Regions from separate parts of the Selenihalanaerobacter shriftii genome, predicted to be linked through region 3. Evidence: riboswitches for the same ligand, from Rfam matches in the RefSeq annotation. Region 3 holds a riboswitch; each other region holds the start of a gene.
What was found. A riboswitch is a leader RNA that binds a small molecule or an ion and turns the genes downstream of it on or off. The one in region 3 is predicted to bind lysine.
Positions count from the first base shown of each region.

Region 1: another riboswitch for lysine. It lies ahead of dapB (4-hydroxy-tetrahydrodipicolinate reductase); the one in region 3 lies ahead of lysA (diaminopimelate decarboxylase).
Region 2: another riboswitch for lysine. It lies ahead of B5D41_RS06375 (Na+/H+ antiporter NhaC family protein); the one in region 3 lies ahead of lysA (diaminopimelate decarboxylase).

Region 1 covers NZ_FUWM01000003.1:259,423-267,175, forward strand. The annotation lists gene dapA (4-hydroxy-tetrahydrodipicolinate synthase) at 1-597, opposite strand, end outside; gene dapG (aspartate kinase) at 617-1,840, opposite strand; gene B5D41_RS01265 (aspartate-semialdehyde dehydrogenase) at 1,861-2,868, opposite strand; gene B5D41_RS01270 (dipicolinate synthase subunit B) at 2,989-3,582, opposite strand; gene dpsA (dipicolinate synthase subunit DpsA) at 3,613-4,494, opposite strand; gene dapB (4-hydroxy-tetrahydrodipicolinate reductase) at 4,570-5,361, opposite strand; lysine riboswitch at 5,499-5,675, opposite strand; gene B5D41_RS01285 (hypothetical protein) at 5,792-6,385, opposite strand; gene B5D41_RS01290 (YlmC/YmxH family sporulation protein) at 6,460-6,726, opposite strand; gene dut (dUTP diphosphatase) at 6,800-7,237, opposite strand; gene B5D41_RS01300 (VanW family protein) at 7,415-7,753, opposite strand, start outside.
Region 2 covers NZ_FUWM01000009.1:101,909-109,661, forward strand. The annotation lists gene B5D41_RS06360 (hypothetical protein) at 119-382, shown strand; gene B5D41_RS06365 (hypothetical protein) at 487-1,254, shown strand; gene B5D41_RS06370 (vitamin B12 dependent-methionine synthase activation domain-containing protein) at 1,279-1,965, shown strand; lysine riboswitch at 2,073-2,259, shown strand; gene B5D41_RS06375 (Na+/H+ antiporter NhaC family protein) at 2,316-3,896, shown strand; gene lnt (apolipoprotein N-acyltransferase) at 4,123-5,631, shown strand; gene B5D41_RS06385 (4Fe-4S dicluster domain-containing protein) at 5,658-5,933, shown strand; gene lexA (transcriptional repressor LexA) at 5,979-6,599, opposite strand; gene B5D41_RS06395 (LysM peptidoglycan-binding domain-containing protein) at 6,785-7,105, shown strand; gene B5D41_RS14225 (hypothetical protein) at 7,331-7,507, shown strand.
Region 3 covers NZ_FUWM01000010.1:28,412-36,164, forward strand. The annotation lists gene B5D41_RS06650 (DUF4280 domain-containing protein) at 1-3,249, shown strand, start outside; gene B5D41_RS06655 (tetrathionate reductase family octaheme c-type cytochrome) at 3,314-4,675, opposite strand; gene B5D41_RS06660 (DMT family transporter) at 5,063-6,010, shown strand; lysine riboswitch at 6,124-6,297, shown strand; gene lysA (diaminopimelate decarboxylase) at 6,423-7,742, shown strand.

The DNA.
Region 1 (7,753 bases), on a different contig from region 3:
TCCTATACTTAAAATAGGTAAAGTTAATCCATCATCACCACTATAAATCAAAAATTCATCATCTGTTAGACGATTAATAGTAGCCGCCTGCTCTACATCTCCACTGGCTTCTTTAATAGCTACTATGTTTTCAATTTCAGCTAACTTAGCCACTGTTTCAGGTTCAATATTTCTAGAAGTTCTTCCAGGAACATTATATAAAATCACTGGTAGGTCAGTTTCTTTAGCTACCATTTTAAAATGACGGTATAAGCCTGATTGAGGTGGTTTGTTATAATACGGAGTAACTAACATTACACCATCTACTCCTATTGCTTCTATCTTTTTAGTCATTTCTATACTAGCACTAGTTGAATAAGATCCAGTTCCTACAATAACTTTAGCTCTTCCACCTACTTCTTCCTTAACAGTTTTTACTAATTTAATCTTTTCATCTTTAGTTAAAGTCGGTACTTCACCAGTAGTTCCTAAGACTAATATTCCATCTGAACCATTTTCAACTAAGTAATTAGCTAGTTCTGCTGTAGCTTCATAATCAACTTCTAAATCAGTATTAAACGGAGTCACCATTGCCGTTATCACTTCACCAAATTCCATATTAAACCCCTCCATAAAATTAATCTGCTAAATTAAATTGATCATGTAATGCACATAGAGCCTTCTTTTCATCTTCTTTGTTAATTAAACAAGAAATAGTAGTATGTGAATCAGTTGTTTGATAAATGGATATATTATTACCATCTAAAGCTTTCGTTACCCGGGCCATTACTCCAGGAAGCCCAGTCATTCCTGCTCCTACAACGGAAACTTTAATCAAACTATTTCCTATTTCATAATTATATTCAGTTTCAGATAATACTTCTTCTGTCTTCTCTACCAAGCGTTCATCAATTATAAATGTAATCATCTCCGGTCGCACATTAATAAAGTCAACACTAATCCCTGTATTGGCTAAAACTTCAAAACAGCCTAAAGCAGTAGCATTCTCTTTTTCTGCTCGAGGAATAATTTTGACTAAACTAACATTAGTACGACTAGTAACTCCGGTTACTGGTCTATCTCCTTTTATATCTATTTCATTATTATGCTTAAATGCATTAGAAATAACAGTGCCTGAACTATCACTAAATGTAGATTTAATCATTAAAGGAACTCTTTCCCGCATAGCTATTTCTGCTGCTCGTGGATGGATGACTCGAGCTCCTTGATAAGCTAATTCACATGCTTCATTGTAAGTAACATGTTTTAAAGTCTTAGCATTAGGTACTAAATTAGGATCAGCTGTCATGACTCCTTCTACATCAGTATAAATCTCTACCATTTCTGCATGTAATGCAGCCCCTAATACACAAGCTGTTGTATCACTACCTCCTCTACCTAAAGTAGTTATATCACCATCCTTAGTAATACCCTGAAATCCAGCTACTATAGGTATTAAATTATCATCTAGTGTCTCTCTAATTTTAGTAGGTTTCACTTCTAAAATCCTAGTGTCCCCATAATTATCATCTGTTATAATACCGGCCTGAGCTCCTGTTAAAGATCTATAATCATACCCTCGAGCTTTTAATCCTTGCCCTATTATGACTGTAGAGATAATCTCACCACAAGACATTATAAGATCCTTATCTCTAGGATTAATATGCTCATAAGCACCTTCAGCTAAGCCAATTAAAGTGTCTGTAGCATAAGGGGCTCCTTCTCGTCCCATAGCTGATACAACAATTACTGGTCTATAGCCTTGATTAATACTATTAATCACCTTTTCAACGACCATTTGTCTCTTTTTTTCTGTATCTAAAGAAGATCCCCCAAATTTTTGAATTAAGGTATTTCGCATTCCCCCACCTCTCTTTCTAACTATAAAGCATTATTCTCAATTAATTTTTCAGCAATCTGAACTGTATTTAATGCTGCTCCTTTCCGTAGGTTGTTAGCTACAATCCAAAGGTTTAAACCTGCATCTATAGTATTATCCTTTCGAATTCTACCTACTAAGATATCATCTATTTCCTCTATTTGATTCTGCATTGGATAAACTAATTCTTCTGGATTATCAACTACCCTTACTCCTTCAGCAGCATCTAACAGTTCTTTTGCTTCTTTTACTTCTAATTCAGCCCCTAGCTCTAAATTAACGGATTCTGCATGACCAATTAATACTGGAATCCTTACTGTAGTTGCTGTTACTTTAATAGAATCATCACCCATAATCTTTTTAGTTTCATTAACCATCTTCATCTCTTCTTTAGTATAGCCATCATCAAAAAAGATATCAATATGTGGCAAAGCATTAAAAGCAATTTGGTGTGGATATACTTCAGCCTTAGCTTCTTTTCCTTCTAAAATACTCTTAGACTGTTCTAATAATTCATCCATAGCAGCTTTACCAGATCCTGAAACCGCTTGATAAGTCGACACTACAATTCTTTTAATCCCTACCTGATCGTAAATTGGTTTCAAAGCACCTACCATTTGAATAGTAGAACAATTAGGATTAGCAATAATACCTTTATGATTATTAATATCTTCTGGATTCACTTCTGGAACTACTAATGGTATTTCTGGATCCATTCTAAATGCACTACTATTATCAACTACCACTGTTCCCCTCTTAGCTGCTTCTGGTGCAAGTTTTTTACTAGCTGCACTACCAGCACTAAATAAAGCAATATCAATATCCTCAAATACTTCAGGAGTAGCTTCTATCGCCTCATATTCTACTCCATCCTCAGTAGTAAATGTTCCATCTTCTTTTTCTAATAATCTTAATTCATTATATGGAAGTCCTCTTTCTTGAACTATACTTAACATTTCTCTTCCTACTGCTCCCGCAGCACCGACTATCGCTACATTATATTTTCCCATAATTATTAATACCTCCTATACATTTTAGTGTATAAATTTATATTTAATCCATAATTAATAACATAATTAGTAAGTAACTATTCTTTTATATTAAACTCATTAATTATCACCATATAATTATTATATACCATTATATTCTATAATTACAGGCTGAATTTGCTTCTCATCTAAAGCATACTCTATAACTTCAGGAATTAAATCAATTCTAGCAATTAATGAATTAACTTTCTCTTGAGGATTATCTTGCCCAAAAGGAACAAAGTATATATTTTTAGTATTTAATAACTTACCTATATTCTGGGCATTATTCCCTAATCCATCATTAGTTGCTATTGCTATAACTACCGGCCTATCATTTCTTAAATGCGCTTTAATAGCCATTAAAACTGTAGTATCTGTGATTGCATTAGCAAGTTTAGCTACAGTATTTCCAGTACAAGGTGCTACTATTAATATATCTAAAAGCTTGCCTGGACCAATAGGTTCCGCTTCTATAATGTTAGTTCTTAACTCATTTCCTGTAATATCCTCTATTTTATTTATCCATTTATCTGTTGTACCAAACTTAGTATCTGTCTCTTGAACAACTTCAGAAATGATAGGATAAACTATTCCCCCCGCCTCTACTATTCTTTTTAATTGAGGGATGATTTTAGCTAAAGTACAGAATGAACCAGTAACTGCAAAACCTATTCTTTTACCCTTTAATTTCAAATATGCACACCTCCTTTGGAAGGTCAATATCTATAATTCTTCTATAATTAAACGTGGAATAACATCTCCTAAAATTTGACCAGCAGTCTTAGGGGCTACTTTTCCTGGTAAACCTAAACTCAGTATTGATTTAATACCTAATTCCTCTGCAGCGTCAAAATCTGTGCCACCAGGACTAGATGCTAGGTCGATAATTATAGCTTCCTGCTTTACTCTAGTTAAGATATCTCTAGTTAAGACCATTTTCGGAACAGTATTAAAAATAAAATCCATATCCGTAATGGTTACTTTTAACTCAGAAAAATCAACAGGGATAATTCCCATTTCTTTTGCTCTAGCTCTATCAGCTGGATTTCTAGCTACCCCATAAGTCTTACTTCCTAATCCAGCTAACATCCTAGCTTGAGTTAAGCCAACCCTACCTAAACCTAAAACCATGGATTTATTACTATGTAGTGTAATGTTTGATTCTTCCATTGCAACCTGAATTGCACCTTCAGCAGTAGGAATGGCATTAAGAATAGCTATTTCATCTAATTTGGCCATTTCAACCAGTTTTATATTATGTTTCTCACAATAATCTACTAACTTACCTCTAGCTATTCCAATAAAAAATAAAGTTCCAAATTCTAAATTAGCAAAGAATTCTTCTGTTAATTTGATCTCTTTATCAATAAAAGTAGCCTTAAGATATCCTGTTTCATCAGCACTGACCATAGGAGCAATAACTACATCAACATTATTAGTAACTTCTGATAACTCATCTTTTACTATAATATCTAAGTCTTCATCTGCAGGCATTCCTAAAGTTTTAATATGAGCTCCTGTAGCTACTAAGAGTTTAAGCATTCTTTGTTCACGTCTGTCCCCGCCTAAAACTGCTATTTTAGTTCCTTTTAATCCCGTTTTCATTTAATCCTCCTTCCTCGCAACTTTTCTAATCATTAATATTATATGGTTAACCTTCCAAAGTAGTGCTTGTCAACTTTAAAATTTCATTAAATTATCTAATCCATAAACTACTCCATCTATATTCTTTAGCTTGTCAATAGCTAATTTAACCCCTGGCATAAATGAACGACGATCAATCGAATCATGTCTAATCTTTAATGTCTGCCCTACTCCTCCAAAAATCACTTCTTGATGAGCAACTAAACCTGGTAAACGAACACTATGTATATTTAATCCTTCTTGCTCTCCACCACGAGCACCTGGAATCTTTTCTATCACATCTTTTTCAACCTTTTTGTTCTTTCTAACCTGATTAATCAATTCCGCTGTTTTAATTGCAGTCCCAGAAGGTGCATCTAACTTTTGATCATGATGTAATTCAATAATTTCTGCCTGGTCTAAATATTTAGCAGCCATCTTAGAAAACTCCATCATCAAAATAGCACCTATAGCAAAATTAGGAGCAATAATAATATTAGTTTCTGTCTCCATAGCTAATACTTCTAGATTTTCAATGTCTACTTCAGTAATCCCAGTCGTTCCTACTACCATATCAACCCCAGCTTCTAAACCAGTTTTGATATTCTCCATTACTACCTGAGGAGTTGTAAAATCTACAATAACATCCGGAGATTTGTCTGCAATAGCTAACTTTAAATCAGTTTCAATCTCTACCTCCCCTGATAAACTCAATAACTCACCAATATCCTCATCTACATCTACTAAATCAACTGCTCCTGCTAACTCTAAGTCTTCTTTTCTATCTATTAACTTTACTACTTCTTCTCCCATCTTTCCTCTAGCACCATTTACTAATACTCTTTTCATATCTTTTTTACAGCTCCTTTCTAATTTAGGTAATTAATATTTAATAACCACCTACTTATGATTAATAATTATAACTTATAATAATCAAAAAATGATTGGCAAGAACACCAATCATTATAAATATACAGGTTTATAACGATTAAGATAGTCCTCCACCAGTTTAGCTGATGACAGTCTTAAAGTTATTAACTTTAAGCCCAACCTAAATTCAATGTACCAAATTGAATCTAAATTTCGGCAATGACCCCTTTCTTTAAAGAAAAATTGGCCTTAACTCTTTAAATACTAATAATCACTGCTCCTCAACCTCAATCTTATTCAGATTTTAATATAATTTTTAATTCTCTTTTATTTTCTAACAAATTATATTAAATGTCAAGTCTAAATAGAAAAAGGAGAGAAATTATTTCTCTCCTTTTAAATTATTTATTTAATATAATTCAACATCTACAGCACCATTTCGCTGCATAATAGCCGCTATTTCAGCTGTATCTTCTTCATTCTCAGCTCCTTCAAATACAGCCAACATATTACCTCTACGAATATGATCTTCATAATCTTGACTAACTTCTTCTGGAATCCCATAATCAACTAAGGCTCCAGCTAGTCCACCAGCCACTGCTCCACTTAAACCAGCAGCAATTGGACCAGCAGCAACAATAGCGCCAATTCCAGGGATAGCCAAGGCCCCGGCTCCAGCCAATAAACCAGCAACACCCCCAAAAGTCCCACCAGCCGCAGTTCCATCAGTTAAATTTTGTTCTTGAAAATTCATTTCTGTGCCGCCAACATCCTTTTGAGCCGCATAATTTCCTTCTCTATCATAGACTGATTCACCGTAATCATCTCCATAGTAGCCACCTTCTCCATACTCTTCTTCATCCTTATGCAGTTCCCCAGTAGCATTTTGAGCCTGTTTAGCTACTAAAGATATCTCCTGTTCTTCATAGCCAGATTTCCTAATTTCATTGACTGCTCTCTCTGCTTGATCTCTTTGATTAAAAACACCTATTACAGATGCCATAAAATATTTAACCTCCTTTGATATCTTTAAAATTAACATATCCAAAAGCTAAGGAGGATATTCTAAAACCACATTTACATAGAAGCACGCTGTGGTTGTAAATCATTCTCTAAATCTACAATAATTACTTCTGTTCCAACCTTTTTCACTGCTTGCCAAGGAATTATCAAGTACTTTTCTTCACTGAAGACACTTAATAAACCACCTTGATTTGGAATAATAATTGATTCGACATCTCCACTATTAGAATCCAAAATCAATTCACTTTCACCTATTATCCCTAATCTACATCCATCATACATATTTATAATCTCTTTTCCTTGTAATTCACTTAATTTCATTTTAATACCTCCTGATAACCTATTCTTATAATATTCTATGCAAAGATTTCAGAAGGTATTAAAAGATCCAAGGTTAATCTAAAATTCCTGTATGCCCAAAGCCGCCTTCACCTCTAACTGTATTAGATAATTCATCTACTTCTTCCCATCTAACTTCTTCATATTTTTGAATAATTAATTGAGCAATTCTTGCTCCTTTATTGACTCTAAAAGACTCTTTACCATGATTAATTAAAGGAACTCCAATTTCACCACGATAACCAGGATCAATTACACCATCAGCATTTAAAACTGTAACCCCATAATTAACAGCTAAACCACTTCTAGGATTAACAAATCCCGCATAACCACGTGGTAATTCAATCGCTATTCCTGTCTTAAACATTCTATATTCACCAGGTTCTAAAACTCCTTCTTCTCTAGAACAAAGATCTAAACCAACATCTTCTCCTGGATGCTTATATTCTGGTAGAGATATTGAATCATCTAGGCGTTTAATTTTAATTTTCATATTTAGTTTCCTCCATTATCTAGTTTAGTATGAAATTAACCTTAAAATAAAAATCATCAAAATATTATATGATAATAAAACAAAAAGGTTATATTGAAAAAATTATTTTATAGAGAAATATAACCTTTTTGTAACCAATTCCTTATATGCTTTTAATTTAATTCATTAAAAAAAAATTTATTCCTGCCTTTTGCCTAATATTTTAATTACTACTTGTCGTCCATAAACACTACCCTTAATTATTATTGGAAAAGAATATTGATTATAAAATTTAAAATCTAATATTTCCCACACAACTGCTGCATCTTGACCTTTAGGTACATATCTAACCGGTTTAGAATGAGGGGATCGTTCGACCACTTTCAAATCGGCTTCTTGCACAGCATTATACAAAGTACTAGAAGTTTGACAAATGCCTCCACCTACTCCTGGCATAACAACTCCATTAAAGAATACTGGTGCTTCTTGATAACCTCGTTTTTTAGTTCGAGGACCTACTACTTCATTAAACGAAAA
Region 2 (7,753 bases), on a different contig from region 3:
CACTTAACTATCTCTCGATTTTTTAGTTATAAATTTAATCAAGAATTTTGTTATAATTTTGTTTTTAAAGGATATACTTAAACTGAAAAGAAATTTTATTTATTAGGAGGTAAGTTATATGTGGTTTGATAAAGAACCAATAAGTGATCAAAATTTACCATATGATAGATTCAATATTTATGTTAATAAAGATTTGGTAGGCGAAAAAGTACCTTTAGCTGAAAATAATGATATTCATCAAGTAGAAAATCATTTAGAAAAAAAAGGAATTAATGACTTTAATATTCTAATAAAAGGAGGACACTTTGTTATTAAAGCAAACAAACCTTCTGAAGTAGAAACTATAAAGGCACTCCTTGGAAGTTATTTAGTAAATAGATAATTTAAAAATTAATTGGTTAAATAAAAGCAAAATAATAACATATATAAGTAATAAAAACTCAATGTTTTTTAGGAAATAAGATATTATAAAGGAGGACAATTAAAATGATCAAGGAAATAATTACTAATACTATAAAAGACAGAGTCTCCAATGCCAAAACTAAAACTAAATATCGTCAGGCATTAGTGGGATATGCTGATGCTACTGATAGTGATTTTAAAAAACTTAAAAAGATAGTCGCTCCAGAATATAAATTACCCGAAGATATACTCTCTAATGCTAAAAGTGTTATTGCTTTTTTTATACCTTTTTCTAAAAAAATAGTAAAAGACAATCAGCACAAAAATAAATGTACAAAGGAATGGGCAATTGCATATAAAGAAACTAATGAATTAATTAATCAGATATGTAATGCTTTACAAGAAAGATTAAGTGAAGAAGAGATTAAAGTTGGTTGGGAAGAATCCACTCATAATTTTGACGAAAAAAGATTAATTAGTTTATGGTCCCACAGAAGTGCAGCAAAAATATGTGGTTTAGGAGATTTTGGTCTTAATAAGATGTTAATTACTGAACAAGGTAGCGCAGGAAGATATGGTAGTCTTGTGATAGACAAGTACGTTAGTCCTTCAGATAAATTTACAGAGACGCCATGTCTTTATTATCAGAATGGTACTTGTGGTGTTTGTATCGGAGAATGTCCAACAGGAGCGTTAACTAAAGAAGGATTAGATAGACACTTATGTTATTCATTACTTTTAAAGAATGATCGAAATTTTAAAAATGAACTTGGAGAAGCAGATAGTCTTTTTGATGTTTGTGGAAAGTGTCAAGTTGGACCTTGTGCTTTTGAGATTCCAAAACAAAATTAAATTTTAAACAAAGGAGATGCTATTATGAAAGAAGTATTATTAGATGATATTGATTTTAGAATTAATTTTAAAAAATTATTAAAAAAATTGAAGACTGAACTACAAAGTGAAAATGCCAACAGAATTAAAGAGCTTGCTAATGAGGCTATGGAAGTAGCTAAACCAAAAGCACTTTATAAAATTACTTATATTAATGAACATAAAGAAGATTCTGTAATTATTGATGGGATTGAGTTTAATAGTAGAATTCTTAGTGTAAATTTTGAATCTGTTCAAAGGGTATTTCCATTTATTGCAACTAGTGGTGAGGAAATAGAAGAATGGTCAGGTCAATATAATGATATGCTGGAAAGCTATTGGATAGATGTAATTAAAGATATGGCATTAGATGCTGCTAGAGATGCTCTTAAAAAACATATCTCAGAATTTAATAATCCAGGATCAATTTCAAAAATGAATCCAGGATCCTTACCTGAATGGCCAATAAGTGAACAGGAAAAATTATTTGAACTTTTAGAAGATCCTACTGAGAAAATAGGGGTTAAACTTACCAGTAGTTTTCTAATGCAGCCAGTGAAGACTACTTCAGGAATTTGGTTTCCAACTGAAACAAGTTTCAAGAACTGTCAGTTATGTTCTAGGGAAGATTGTTCTAATAGAGAAGCTGCATATAATAAAAATCTTTACAAAGAACGTTATAAAAAAGAGTAATTACACGAAAAATAACTAAATTTACTCTTTTTCATCCTTGCATAACTAACTGACATATGTTATACTATTTTTGAAAATTGCATAATTAATGCAAGCCTCATCTGATATGATGAGGTAGAGGTGCAGTGAGTCACAAGTAATTTTAGTGAGCTATTAAGATTAGCTATGATCTAAAATGAAAAGGACTATTGCCGAAGTATTAGAGAAATCTTAATTTCTAATACTGGGTTAATATCTAATAGGTATTGGACTGCTTTTGAAGACAAATGTCTTCGGGAGTGCGCTATCTCATAAATTGGGATGAGGATTTTTTATTTTTAAATATATAATAAATGAGGAGGCAATAATTAATGGAAGAATTCGGAATGATATCTTTACTTCCGCCTTTATTAGCAATTATTCTAGCTTGGTGGAGTAGAGAAGTCTTAGTTTCACTATTTGCAGGGGTTTTTATTGGAGCAACTATTTTAGCAAATTTCAATCCATTAACAGGTTTTATGAGAACAGTTGATACTTATATGGTTAATTCGTTAACTGATTCTTGGAATGTAGCTATACTTTTATTCTTGTTAACTTTAGCTGGTATGGTAGGAATCATTAGTAGATCTGGGGCTACTCAATCGGTGGCCGATTTTTTAGCTAAGAAGGCTAAAACAGCTCGAAAAGCACAGATTGCTACTTGGTTTATGGGATTATTAATCTTTTTTGATGATTATGCTAATACTTTAATCGTTGGTAATACTATGAGGTCAATTACTGATAAACTTAAAGTTTCTCGAGAAAAATTAGCTTATATTGTAGACTGTACGGCAGCACCGGTGACTAGTATGGCATTTATTTCAACTTGGATTGGTTATGAAATGGGGTTAATTCAAGACGCCTTTACTAAGCTAGGTATGGATCAAAATATTTATACAACTTTCTTACAAACAGTCCCTTATCGATTCTATAGTATCTTTGCTTTGGTTTTAGTACTATTCATTGCATATTTAGGGAAAGATTATGGTCCAATGTATGATGCAGAAGTACGTGCTAGAACAGAAGGTAAGTTATTAAGAGATGGAGCTACACCTATGGCTTCAGAAGAGTTAACTGATATGAAGGTGCCTGAAGGTAAGCGCTTGACTTGGTATGATGCATTTATCCCTATAATTTCTGTAATAGTAATTACTATTGTTGGTCTTTGGTATAATGGAGGAGGAGCTGAAGGAGCAACTATTAGACAAGCATTTGGAGATGCTGATTCTAGTGTAGTATTATTATGGGCATCCTTTGGTGGTACATTTGTCGCTGGATTGCTTTCATTACTCAAAGGAGTTTTATCTGTTGAAGAGATAATGGAGGCCTGGATAAATGGAATTAAATCTTTAGCCATAGCTTCAGCTATCTTAGTATTAGCTTGGTCTTTAGGTGGAGTCATTGAAGAGTTAGGAACTGCTAACTATATTGTAAGTATTACAAAAGGAGTTCTACCACCTTTCTTAGTACCGACTATGATGTTTGTTTTACCTTGTATTGTTGCTTTTGCTACAGGAACATCTTGGGGAGCTAATGCTATTATTATGCCACTGGCAATTCCTATGGCTGTTAAATTAGGAGCACCATTAACTCCAACTATTGGTGCTGTATTAACTGGATGCGTTTTTGGAGATCATTGCTCACCAATTTCAGACACAACTATTATGTCTTCAACTTCATCAGCAGCAGATCATATCGATCATGTTAAAACTCAGATTCCTTATGCTGTTACTGCTGCTCTTATAGCTATTTTAGTTGGCTTTATTCCAGCAGGATTGGGTATTTCAGCTATGATTACTATCCCAATAGGTTTAGTTGCTTTATTTTTAACTGTTAATTTCTTAGGTAAAGATGTTACTAGTTTAAGTGAAGATATAGCTGAACTAGACGAAGGTGTAGTAAAAACAAAATAACATTTTTAAAATAGATAGAATAAAGACTACTTGAGATTAAAACAGAATCTTGAGTAGTCTTTATTTTTTTGATATACTTAAAAGATGGATTTTATTGCAATTTTATGGTATAATAATTTTATAATTAATTATATCTATAGGAGGTTTTATATGCTCTGGTTAGGATTAGCAGTAGCCGTATTGTTAGCACTAATTTTGATATTAAGAAGTTAGGTGGCAAAATATAATGAAGAATAAATTAATAAATATAATTTTACTTATAATTAGTGGTTTATTAACAGGATTACCATTTTCATACCCTAATTTATATTTTATAAGTTGGTTTAGTTTAGTACCACTTTTGTTAGTCATTAAAGACCAAACACCAAGAATGGCATTTAGAAGTGGGGTGTTAAGTGGGATATTCTTTTTTGGAACTGCAATTTATTGGATAGTCTACCCTCAACTTATTTTTGATTTATCATTGACATTTGCCGTTATTGTAACTATATTTTTAAGCATTATGTTAAGTATTCTAATTGGTACTTTTGCTTTAATAAGTAATTATTTAATAAAACATTATCAAAATTTTATTCTATTTTTAATCCCTGCTACTTGGATGATTATTGAATATTTAACAAGAACTATAGATAGTAGTTTTTCATTTGGTATTATCGGTTATACTCAAGCATATTTTCCAATCTTAATACAGATTGCAGATATAACAGGAGTATATGGAGTAACTTTTCTTATTATTTTAATTAATGTATTAATATATAAAATAATTTTACACTTTAAATATAATAAAATTTTAAATAAGTTAGAAGTAATTACAGTTAGTTTACTTTTGATTTTTGTCTTTAGCTATGGATTAATTAATTTAAATTTTCCTACTAATGAAGCAAGAAGAAGTTTAAAATTAGGTTTAATGCAACCTAATATCTCTCAAGAAATTAAATGGGACCACCAACATAGGACTAATATAATTAATTGGTATGTTAGATTAACTGATCAATTAATAGAAGATAATGATTTAGACTTAGTAATTTGGCCAGAAACTGCAATTCCTTTTGTATTAAGTCCGGATAATATGAATTGGCAGAAGTATTTATTAAGAAGAATTAATAAGTTTAATGTGTCATTATTTACTGGAGCGCTAAATAAAATTAATGATAATGTATATAATCAAGCTATTTTAATTAATCAACAGATAAAGATGACGGATAATTATAGTAAATTAAGTTTAGTTCCTTTTGGTGAATATATTCCATTTAGAAATTTACTACCTGCTTTTGTAGGTGAACTGGTCAATGATAAAACATCAGGAGAAAAAGAAAAATACTTCAAATTAAAAGGAGTGACTTGGAGTAGTCCTATCTGTTCGGAAATTTTAAATGCATCTTTAGTTAGCGAACTTGCTTCTAACAGTCAGTTTTTAATTAATATTTCTAATGAAGCATGGTTTCATCAAAGTAATGCTCCAATTCAAATTTGGCAAGCTGCCATTTTTAGAGCAGTAGAAAATAGGAGACCTGTTATTAAAGTAAGTAATACTGGAGTTAGTGGAATTATTAATAAAAAGGGGAAGGTTATTAAAAAAATGTCTCCTTTTCAACCGGACACTCTTATTTATGAATTAAAATTAGCAAGAAATAATGAAATAACTATTTATAATAAATATAATTATTATTTTCCTTACTTAGTAATATTGGTTATTTTATTTATTCTTTTAAAAAGAAACGAATCTCTTTTTTGATAATATAATACTTTGAGGTGATGATTATGAGTAAAAAAGCGGTTAATAAAGCTGGTGAAGAGTATGAATTACTATATAGTGAAGAGATTGATTGGAATAAATGTATAGGTTGTGGGAATTGTATTAGGATATGTGGGCAAGATGTATATATACTAGTAAATACTCCTCAAGGCCAAAAAGCAGATAATCCAAACAATAATAAATGTTTAGGAGATGCTCACTGTTATAATGCTTGTCCAACAAATGCTATTAAATTCAAAAAGACAGAAGAGAATAACGCAGAAGATGATAACTTTAAATAAAAAAGGTTCTAAGATTTTAATCTTAGAACCTTTTTTATATGTAATTTACAAATTTCTATAAACTCCGATTACTTTTCCTAAAATCTTTACATTAGAAACTATAATTGGCTCCATGGTTTTATTCTCAGGTTGCAAACGAATATGTTCGTCTTCTTTGAAAAAGCTCTTTACAGTAGCTTCTTCATCTAATAAAGCTACTACAATATCTCTATTTTTAGCAGTATTTTGTTGTTTAACAATTACATAATCTCCATCTAAGATTCCAGCTTCAATCATACTATTACCTTCAACAGTAAGTATAAATAATTCATCACTAGTGTCACTAATATATTCAATAGGAAGTGGAAATGTATCTTCGATATTTTCAATAGCTAGAATAGGCTCTCCAGCAGTCACATTACCAACTATAGGAATATTAACTAACTCTTTATTGGTTTTATTTAAATCTGCAGGTTCATATAAAACCTCAATTGCTCTTGGTTTAGTAGGGTCTTTACGAATATATTCTTTTTCTTCTAAAGTTTTAAGATGGGAATGAACAGTAGAGGGAGAGCTTAATCCTACTGCCTTAGCTATTTCACGTACAGACGGTGGATATCCTTTCTGATTTATCTCTTTCATTATAAAAGTTAAAATTTGTTGTTGTCGCTTAGATAGTTCTTCCATTGCTGCACCTCCATTATAATCAAATTATTTATATTATACCATAAGTAACTCCTTAAATCAAACTCGTGTTCCCTTAATATTAGAACTTTTGTTCGTTTTACCTTGACAAGGAACAGATGTTCGTATATAATATAATTAGAACAGGTGTTCTAGAAACTAGCGTTCTACATAGGAGGGGATGTATTATGAAGGATTATGCTGTTAATTGTTATCCGCGTTCTAAACAGAATAAAAATTCAAAAAGGGGAATTTTGAATTTAGGACTAGTTTTAATTATTTGTACAGTTATGTTTTTGCTTATAAGTAATACAGTTGTAAGTACTGGAACTATACATATGAAAAAGATAAAAGTTAAACCTGGAGATTCACTATGGATAATAGCTAAAGCACATTATTCTTCAAAAATAGATGTTAGAAAGAAAATTTATCAAATTAAAAAAATCAATAACTTAACTAATGCTAATATCCAACCCGGCCAAATAATTGAAATTCCTCAAAATAAGTAATTTAATCTACAAATATGCAGGGGTTTTATTCAAAATATAGAATATATTATATGGGCCAAATTTTAAAGTAATAAATTATAAAAAAATCACAAAAATATTGATTATGAATAAGTATATGATATAATAGTAATTGCTTGGCTAAGATAAATTATTTAAATGCAAATGGAGATTGGCTAATATAATAATTAAATTAAATATTTAAAAAATCAAAGGGTGGGTTGGATCATGAATAGTCCTGAAATTTCAGAATGTGTTCTAGAGCATAAAATATGCACTGGATGTCGAGAATGTGATTATTGTGATTTAAATGAAAACAAGGTATGTAATAATTGTATGAAATGTGTAGAAGGTGATGACTCCGATTTTAGAGCTATTAAAGTCACTGACATCAAATACGAATAATACTTAATTATTAAAAAAAGTAACCGTTTAGCGCGGTTGCTTTTTTTAATTTGTTACACAAAAAAATAACTTACTAAAATATCAATTAAATAATTTATATGGATTGACTGTAATTAAATTAAGGAATAATTAAAAAAACAACTAAAAGAAATCGAAATTTAAAAATTACATTTAAAACTAAAAAAATATAATTTGAAATAAAAAATATAATTTGAAATAAAAAATATAATTTTTTAATCCCTAGAG
Region 3 (7,753 bases):
ATGTCCCTTGAAAAGCAATTAGCAGAGAAAGTAAAAGAGGCTGGTAAAGCTGGAAATGATACAAAAGTCAAGGATTTAAGTAAAAGGTTAGAGGAACAGATTAATAAAGACGATACGAAGCTAGAGAGTCTAAAAAATAAAGCTTCTCAAAAAGGGAAAGAGATTATTAGTGAATATTTTGCTATTTGGGCTCCCGCAGTTATAACGGTGATGTATGATCCTAAATACCGAAATATGAATTGGAAAGAAATAAGGAAACATCCAGTGCGAGAACAAGAAATAAAAACTGAAATAAAAAATAGAATTATCTTTGAAGCTAGATGTAATATGTTCGCAGCTAAGGCAATGGGCTGGTTATCATCCTTAGGAATAATCTTATTAAAAGTAGGCATGACATGCAAGAATATATTAGATAAGGTAGTCTATGGAATGTTAGGACTATTAATTGTTCATTCGGCTCAATCTATTTCGAATGGAGTGAAAGCAGCCTATGGTGAATATCTTAAGCAGAAAGAAGATGAAACTAAAGACGAAGATAAAAATAAGAATGTAGATATATCATGGAAGAAGATAATTTCGTTAGGATTAGAAGTAACAAAGGATAATCTATTAGATCTAAAAAAGTATGTTGGGGCTAGTAGAATGCACTTTACATTTCCTTATGAAACTAAAGGATATAATCCAAATCAGGATATAAATTACATAATAGTAGAAAAAGAAATAGATGCCCCGGGGGTATTTGAGGGAATGAAGGCATTCTTAGCAGAGGATAGCTTAAATTCTTTAGCAGTTCAATTAGATAATACGACTTTGTTTAATTCAAATAATCTTAGTGCAGTTACTAATAAGATAACAAATAAGGATATTTCCATAGATTATAGTAAACTTGTTAAGCAAAACTCTCAAAACTTAGCCAAATTTGAAATTAAGAATGGAAGCACTAACTATATAGGAGTGGTAGAGCAGATAGGTCATTTTTATCAAGAACAGATAAAAGAAGAGGAAGATATAGAGTTTACTGCCTACTATAACTTTAATCAGCAAGGGGATAAGAAGATTAAAGAGATTTTAGATGAAGTCTTTAATGGTGATCCTACGAAAGTGTCAACTGAGAATTTAAAATATTATGATACTGCCCGAATAGATAGGAAGCTTAATTCAGAAAAGCAATCTAAAAATATCAAAAATGTAATAGTACCTAATAACAATAATAAAATTAATAGATATTTAGATGACTTAAGTAACTATTTTGGAGAAGAGTATGCTAAAAGATTACTTAAAGAAGAGACAATAATAGTAATAACTAATGGTTCAGCAGATATGTCTCCAAATATACTTACAGTCAAGAGTATAGATATAATAGATCAAGAAGCAAAGAAGTTTGGTTTAGACTTAAGTAACGACCCTTTATCATATAAGATAATATTAGATGAATTATTTAATAAGAAATTTATTAGAAGTAATTGGGTGGGAAATACAATAGATAGTAGCTTAGATTATAATTATATTATCTTTGAAAAAGAGATCCAATCAAGAAATCCAGCGGATTATATTGATAATAAGAATCATGATTTTTTTAAAGTAGGTAGAAATTCAATATCCGGTAGTATTAACTTAGAAACTGATAAATCACAAAATAGTACTAGGGTTGATAATAAATCTGGTATGAAGGAAGATAAGACAAATGATATTAAATTATGGACAGGTATAGGAATGATAAATTACTATAAAGAAGAAGAATACACTAAAGACGTGATAAAAAAGAGTAAGATAATAATTAATGGCGAGCAGATAGGTAGTAATTTAAAAAGAAGATTAGAAAACGAATATCTGACTCTAGGAGATCAAGTTAAGTATCAGGAATATGTAGAAAGTTTTAAACAAGATAACAGCAGAATTTTAGAAGTAATTTATTATTATACCTCATTTGAACATTTCTTTAAAATTTTAAAAAAGAATACTTTAAAAATCAAATATAGGGTTAAATATAAAGATCAAAGTAACAATAACAGTAACAGCTCATGGAATGTATTGATGATTAGAGAGTTTGATGATTTAGATTATAATATAGACTTACCGGATAAGGGTTATAGTCTTCCGGGGTTAAATCATAATAGGAAATATGATTATAATAAAGCTTTAAGTAATAGTTCACTTAGCTTAGAAGGGGTTACAGATAAAGCAAGGGGTAAGTTAAGATTAAATGATAAGTATATTAAGGGGAAAAATTTAGAGGTATTAAGAAATAAAAAGCCAAGACTAGTCTATAAGGTAATGGAAAGCGATATGTTAAGAGAGATAGCAGAGGAGTATTTAGGAGAAGCAAATCGTTGGCGAGAGTTAGAAAAAGAGGATGGTAGTAATTTTACTGAAGAAGAAGCTAAGAAGTTAAAAGTTGGTTCAAAAGTCTATATCCCAAACCAGCTTTCGGAAGTTACAGGTCATCAAGATGAAACTAAGAATAATTATGTTAAGGATAATAGAGATAATATATATATCAATTATTTTGATGACAAGCAAGAAACAAAGACTCTATGTATTGAAGGTTTCCAAGAAGGCGATTATGGCTTATGGGTAGAAGAGAAAGCCCCTTATTACTTAGATGGAAATAAGATAGTTAGTAAAAATGGTAAAGAGGCTTCTAAATCTGAAATACTTGCCATAGAAGAAAACAAATTTCTAGAAGAGGAAGAGCGAATTAAAGATAACTTCCTTTGGATATATCCCGAGGACACGATAATATTCCCAGATGAAAAAGAAGAGAGTCAAGAGAATAGTGACTCTCAAAAGTCTTCCAAAGCAGCAACAGCCTCCACAACAAGTGGAGAGGAGAATAAGAAAGATAAGAAAAAAGAAGAACAGCAAGAGCAAGAGGGTGAAGATACTTCTTCTATTGCACGAGGTAGTGGTTCAGAAAGATTATATGTCTGTAATGGAGCAAAGCTGAAGTGTAGTTTAGGGACAGGACCGAGTACTCTAAGTGTTGCAGATAAATATCAAGTTTATATTCAAAGTAAGCCTATGGCTACTATTAAAGATACTAGCATGAGTAAATTCGGTAGTAAATGTAAGAGATCTAGTGACCCAACACCGCCTTGTACTCCTAAGCCAACTGGTTCTTGGCAAGGTGGTAAAAATGACGTTACTATTCATGATATACCTACATTACTTGAAACATCTACAATAAAATGTGGTTATGGAGGTTCTATTAAGATTACTAATCCAGGACAGAGTTTAGTAAGGGAGTAAAAGAGATTAAAATAAAAAGTCCCTAATGCTATCATACGCATTAGGGATTTAAAGCATTGTTTATTTAATTTCTACCGCCTTTAACCATAGGATCGCCTTCATAGCCAAGAGCTTCGAAGTCAATTCTATCTCCGCCTAAGTGGCAAGAACCACAGTTTAGAGCTTTTTCTTTTGGTACTACTTCGTGACTAATACCGATGAATGTCTTAGTAGTTTCAAATGTATATTCACCGCTATACTTTAATCCACCAGCTTCTGCACCAGCTTTAAGGGCTTTATCCCAATCAAAATGTCCCCAGAAGCCTTTGAACAGATGTGGTGTAATTAATTGATTATACTTAGCATCTGCAGGTTGCTTACTAGTAAACTCTTTGAATGGGTAAATTTTAGACTTTTTATCTTCAATACTACCTACTGGTTTAGCAAGAATAGTTGGACCATCTGGATTGATCTTATCCCCAACTAAGTAATTTTCACTCATTCCGTTATACCATAAATATGTAGGTTTAACATTCTTCCTTTTCACGAAATTACCTTTTAACTTAGAATCTGCATCTTTACTACCTGCTGCTGACCAATCCCATTCCATTTTAGTCTTAGACTTTTTAGAGAATTCTGGGATGTGACAAGTCTGACAGGCAACAGTTTGAGCATGTTCATTAAGAGTAGCATTAGCTTTCTTAGAAATATTACTGCTATTATGAGGCTTGTCTGTATGACATTGAGCACAAGTTACTGTACCTTCACTGCCTAATACATGAATACTTCTACCAGGGATTTTATGATCCTTAGTAACGTGACAAGACTGACAACTCATATCAGCTCCATCAGTACCCATATGAACATCATATTCTCTATTAGTATGGATTAGTTCTTTTTCAATGTCTCCTTCTTTAACGTTATTACCGCCACCAGCATAAGCATGACAAGATAAGCAGTTTTCACGTGTAGGTTGTCCAACACTTTGAGCTGCTTTAACTAAATCTACACTCTTATCTGGTCTACCCCAATCTTTCTTAGCTTTCTTATACTTTGATAAGTCAGCGTGGCAGACAAGACAGTCTATATTAGTTTGGTCTTCAAAACTGAATTCTTCAGTTCCATAACCATAACCGGCGTGACATTGGGCACATCTTTGTTCATTTGCTGGAGTAGAGATACAGAAACCATTAATGTCATCTTTCTTTCCTAAACTCTTATTTTTATTTCCTTTAATAGTGGAAGTTTTTCCTTCCCATTGATAGTGGATTGAATGTTGAACATCTTCAGCTTCTTCTGAATGACAAGAAATACATTTTTTAGTTACATCTTTTCCGCTATCAAATGGACCTTTAATAAACATTGAATGATCCATAGCCATTACGGTGCTTGAAACTACAAATAATGTTAAAATAAATACAATACCTAATGTTAATTTCTTACCCATTATTTTCTCCCCTTTTTATATAGTATTCTACTTGAAATTAATTAAATTATTTTAAGTATGATTATTCACCTCCCTTTTAAAAAATAAAATGATATTTATCAATTATGCCATTTATTAGATATATTCGACAATAAGAAAATATATCCTGCAATACTAAATAATAATTTGAACAAAATGTGAACACTAGGAAGAGTGTATGACCGGGGGTAGGAGGGGATGGTTATATTAAATTTTAAGTTGGATAGAATGTATATTATATATTATCTAATAAAATCAGGAATTTTAAATAAATTTTTAAATATCATTGTGATACTTTCTTAAATATGTTTTAATTATAATAGAGTATTTAATATAGATAATTTATTATAAAAAGGGATGTGACAAGAAGTGTTTAATAAAATAACAGATGAACTACTACCTATATTAGCAGGATTATTTGTAGCAACTATATTTGGATTTTCATTTTTATTTACTAAGGAAGGTTTAGAGGTGTTAGCTCCTTTTCATCTATTAGGCTTTAGATTTGCAATAGCGGCCATAATATTAACGGTATTAAAGATATTAGGGATAATTAAAGTCAATTTTAGAGGTAAAAAACTAGGAGTATTATTACTTTTAACTACATTTCAGCCAGTGGCTTACTTTATATTTGAAACTTTAGGAGTGCAGATAACGTCTTCTTCGGAAGCTGGGATGATGATTGCTTTAATTCCTATTTTTGTAACTATATTGGCTGCTGTTTTTCTTAAAGAAATCCCTAGTAAGCAGCAAGTTATTTTTATTACTATTTCAGTGGTAGGGGTATTATTTATAATAGTAATGAAAGGAAATTTAGATGTAAAAGGACAATTAAAAGGATTATTCATTCTGTTAGGTGCTGTTATTTCCGGTGGAATTTTTAATATATTGTCTAGAAAATTATCATTAAAATTTAAACCAGTGGAGATTACTTATATCATGATGGTAATAGGTGCTGTAGTGTTTAATGGAATATCTATCATTCAACATATAGGAGCAGGAATGCTCAAGCAGTATTTTCAACCATTAGAGAATTTAAATGCTTTAATTGCTATTATTTATTTAGGAGTTCTGTCTTCAGTCCTAGCATTCTTCTTATTGAATTTCATGTTATCAAAGATAGAAGCTTCTCGTTCAGCAGTATTTACAAATTTAACAACAGTTATTTCAATAATTGCTGGAGTAGTATTTAGAGATGAACCTTTTTATTGGTTTCATATTATAGGAGGAGGTTTAATCTTATTAGGAGTCTGGGGTACTAATTATTATGGTAATTATGAGCCCAAAAAAGTTGTATCTAGAACTTATAAAACTTAATTTTAAATATTAGTTTTTAGTTAAAGTATTAGGAGAGTATAATAAATAAAAAATTTGTTGACAGTGATTAATAATTATGTTATCCTATTTAAGAGAATATTTACATGAGAATAGTTGAAGATAGAGGCGCAGTGACTAAGAGTACTTCTAAGGAGTTAAGTGTAAACTATGACTTAGAATGAAAGGAGTTATTGCCGAAGCTTTAAAAATTGCACTAATTTTTAGGGTTGGATCTATAATTAATAGTTATAGAACTGTCACTGAATGAGTGAAGTGCTATCTTATATACTGTGAATGAGATTTTAACGGTTATGAGATAATATCATAACCGTTTTTTTAATATCAGCATATAAATATATAAATCATTCATAAAATATTTATAAAAAAGAGAATGGAGGAAGGAGTAGTAAGTATGATATTACATGGTACAATGGAAATTAATGAAAAGGCAAATTTAGAAATTGGTGGTTGTGAAGTAACAAAAATAGCTGAAGAATATGGAACGCCGTTATATATCCTTGATGAAAAGGAAATTAGAGATAATTGTCGGGCGTATCGACAAGCTTTTGAGGAATGGTATCCTAAGTCAGAAACTATTTATGCAAGTAAGGCTTTTATGTCGATGACTATGTGTCGAATTATTGAAGAAGAAGGTTTAGGTTTAGATGTGGTTTCTGGTGGAGAATTGCATACTGCTTTAGAAGCCAATTTTCCAGTAAATAAGATTTATTTCCATGGAAATAATAAAACACCAGAAGAATTAGAAATGGCTTTAGAGGCTGGAATTGGTAGAATTGTAGTAGATAATAATTATGAATTAGATTTATTAAATAGCATAGCAGGTGAAAGAGATGAAGTAGTAGATATTTTAATTCGAGTAACTCCAGGAGTAGAGGCTCATACTCATAGTTATATTCAAACAGGACAGACAGATTCTAAATTCGGAGTTGGAATTCAAAATGGTTTAGCTTTAGAAACAATTAAAAGAGCGGTTAATTTAGATAATTTATCGGTTAAAGGAATACATTGCCATATTGGTTCTCAGATTTTTAATTTAGAATCTTTTGGATTAGCAGTAGATGTGATGCTAGATTTCGTAGAAACTGTTAAAGATGAAGTAGATTTAGTTATGGAAGAATTAAATCTAGGCGGTGGGATTGGTATTAAATATACTGAAGAAGACCTGACTGTAGATATTGAAGAATATGCTAAGATAGTATCTAATGCTATTGAAGAGAAGTGCGAAGAATTAGGGATCCCTCTACCAAAGGTAATTAATGAGCCGGGACGTTCTATTATTGGGACAGCAGGTTCTACAATTTATACTGTAGGTTCTATTAAAGCAATCCCTGATATTAGAAAGTATGTAGCAGTAGATGGGGGAATGCCGGATAATATTCGACCAGCTCTTTATGAAGCTGAATATGAGGCTATTATAGCCAATAAAGCAGATCAAAGCCCAGATGAAGTAGTCTCCATTACTGGTAAATGTTGCGAATCAGGAGACATGTTGATTTGGGATATTGAGTTACCTAAATTAGAAAGTGGAGATATTTTATTGGTCAGTTGTACAGGCGCTTATGGGTATTCAATGGCTAATAACTATAATAGTTTACCTAAACCCGGGGTAGTTTTGGTTAATGATGGTCAGGTTGAAGAGGTTATTAGAAGTGAAACTTATGAAGATTTAGTAGCTAAAGAAGAAATTCCTAAACGATTAAAAAGTAATTAAATTTTACTTTC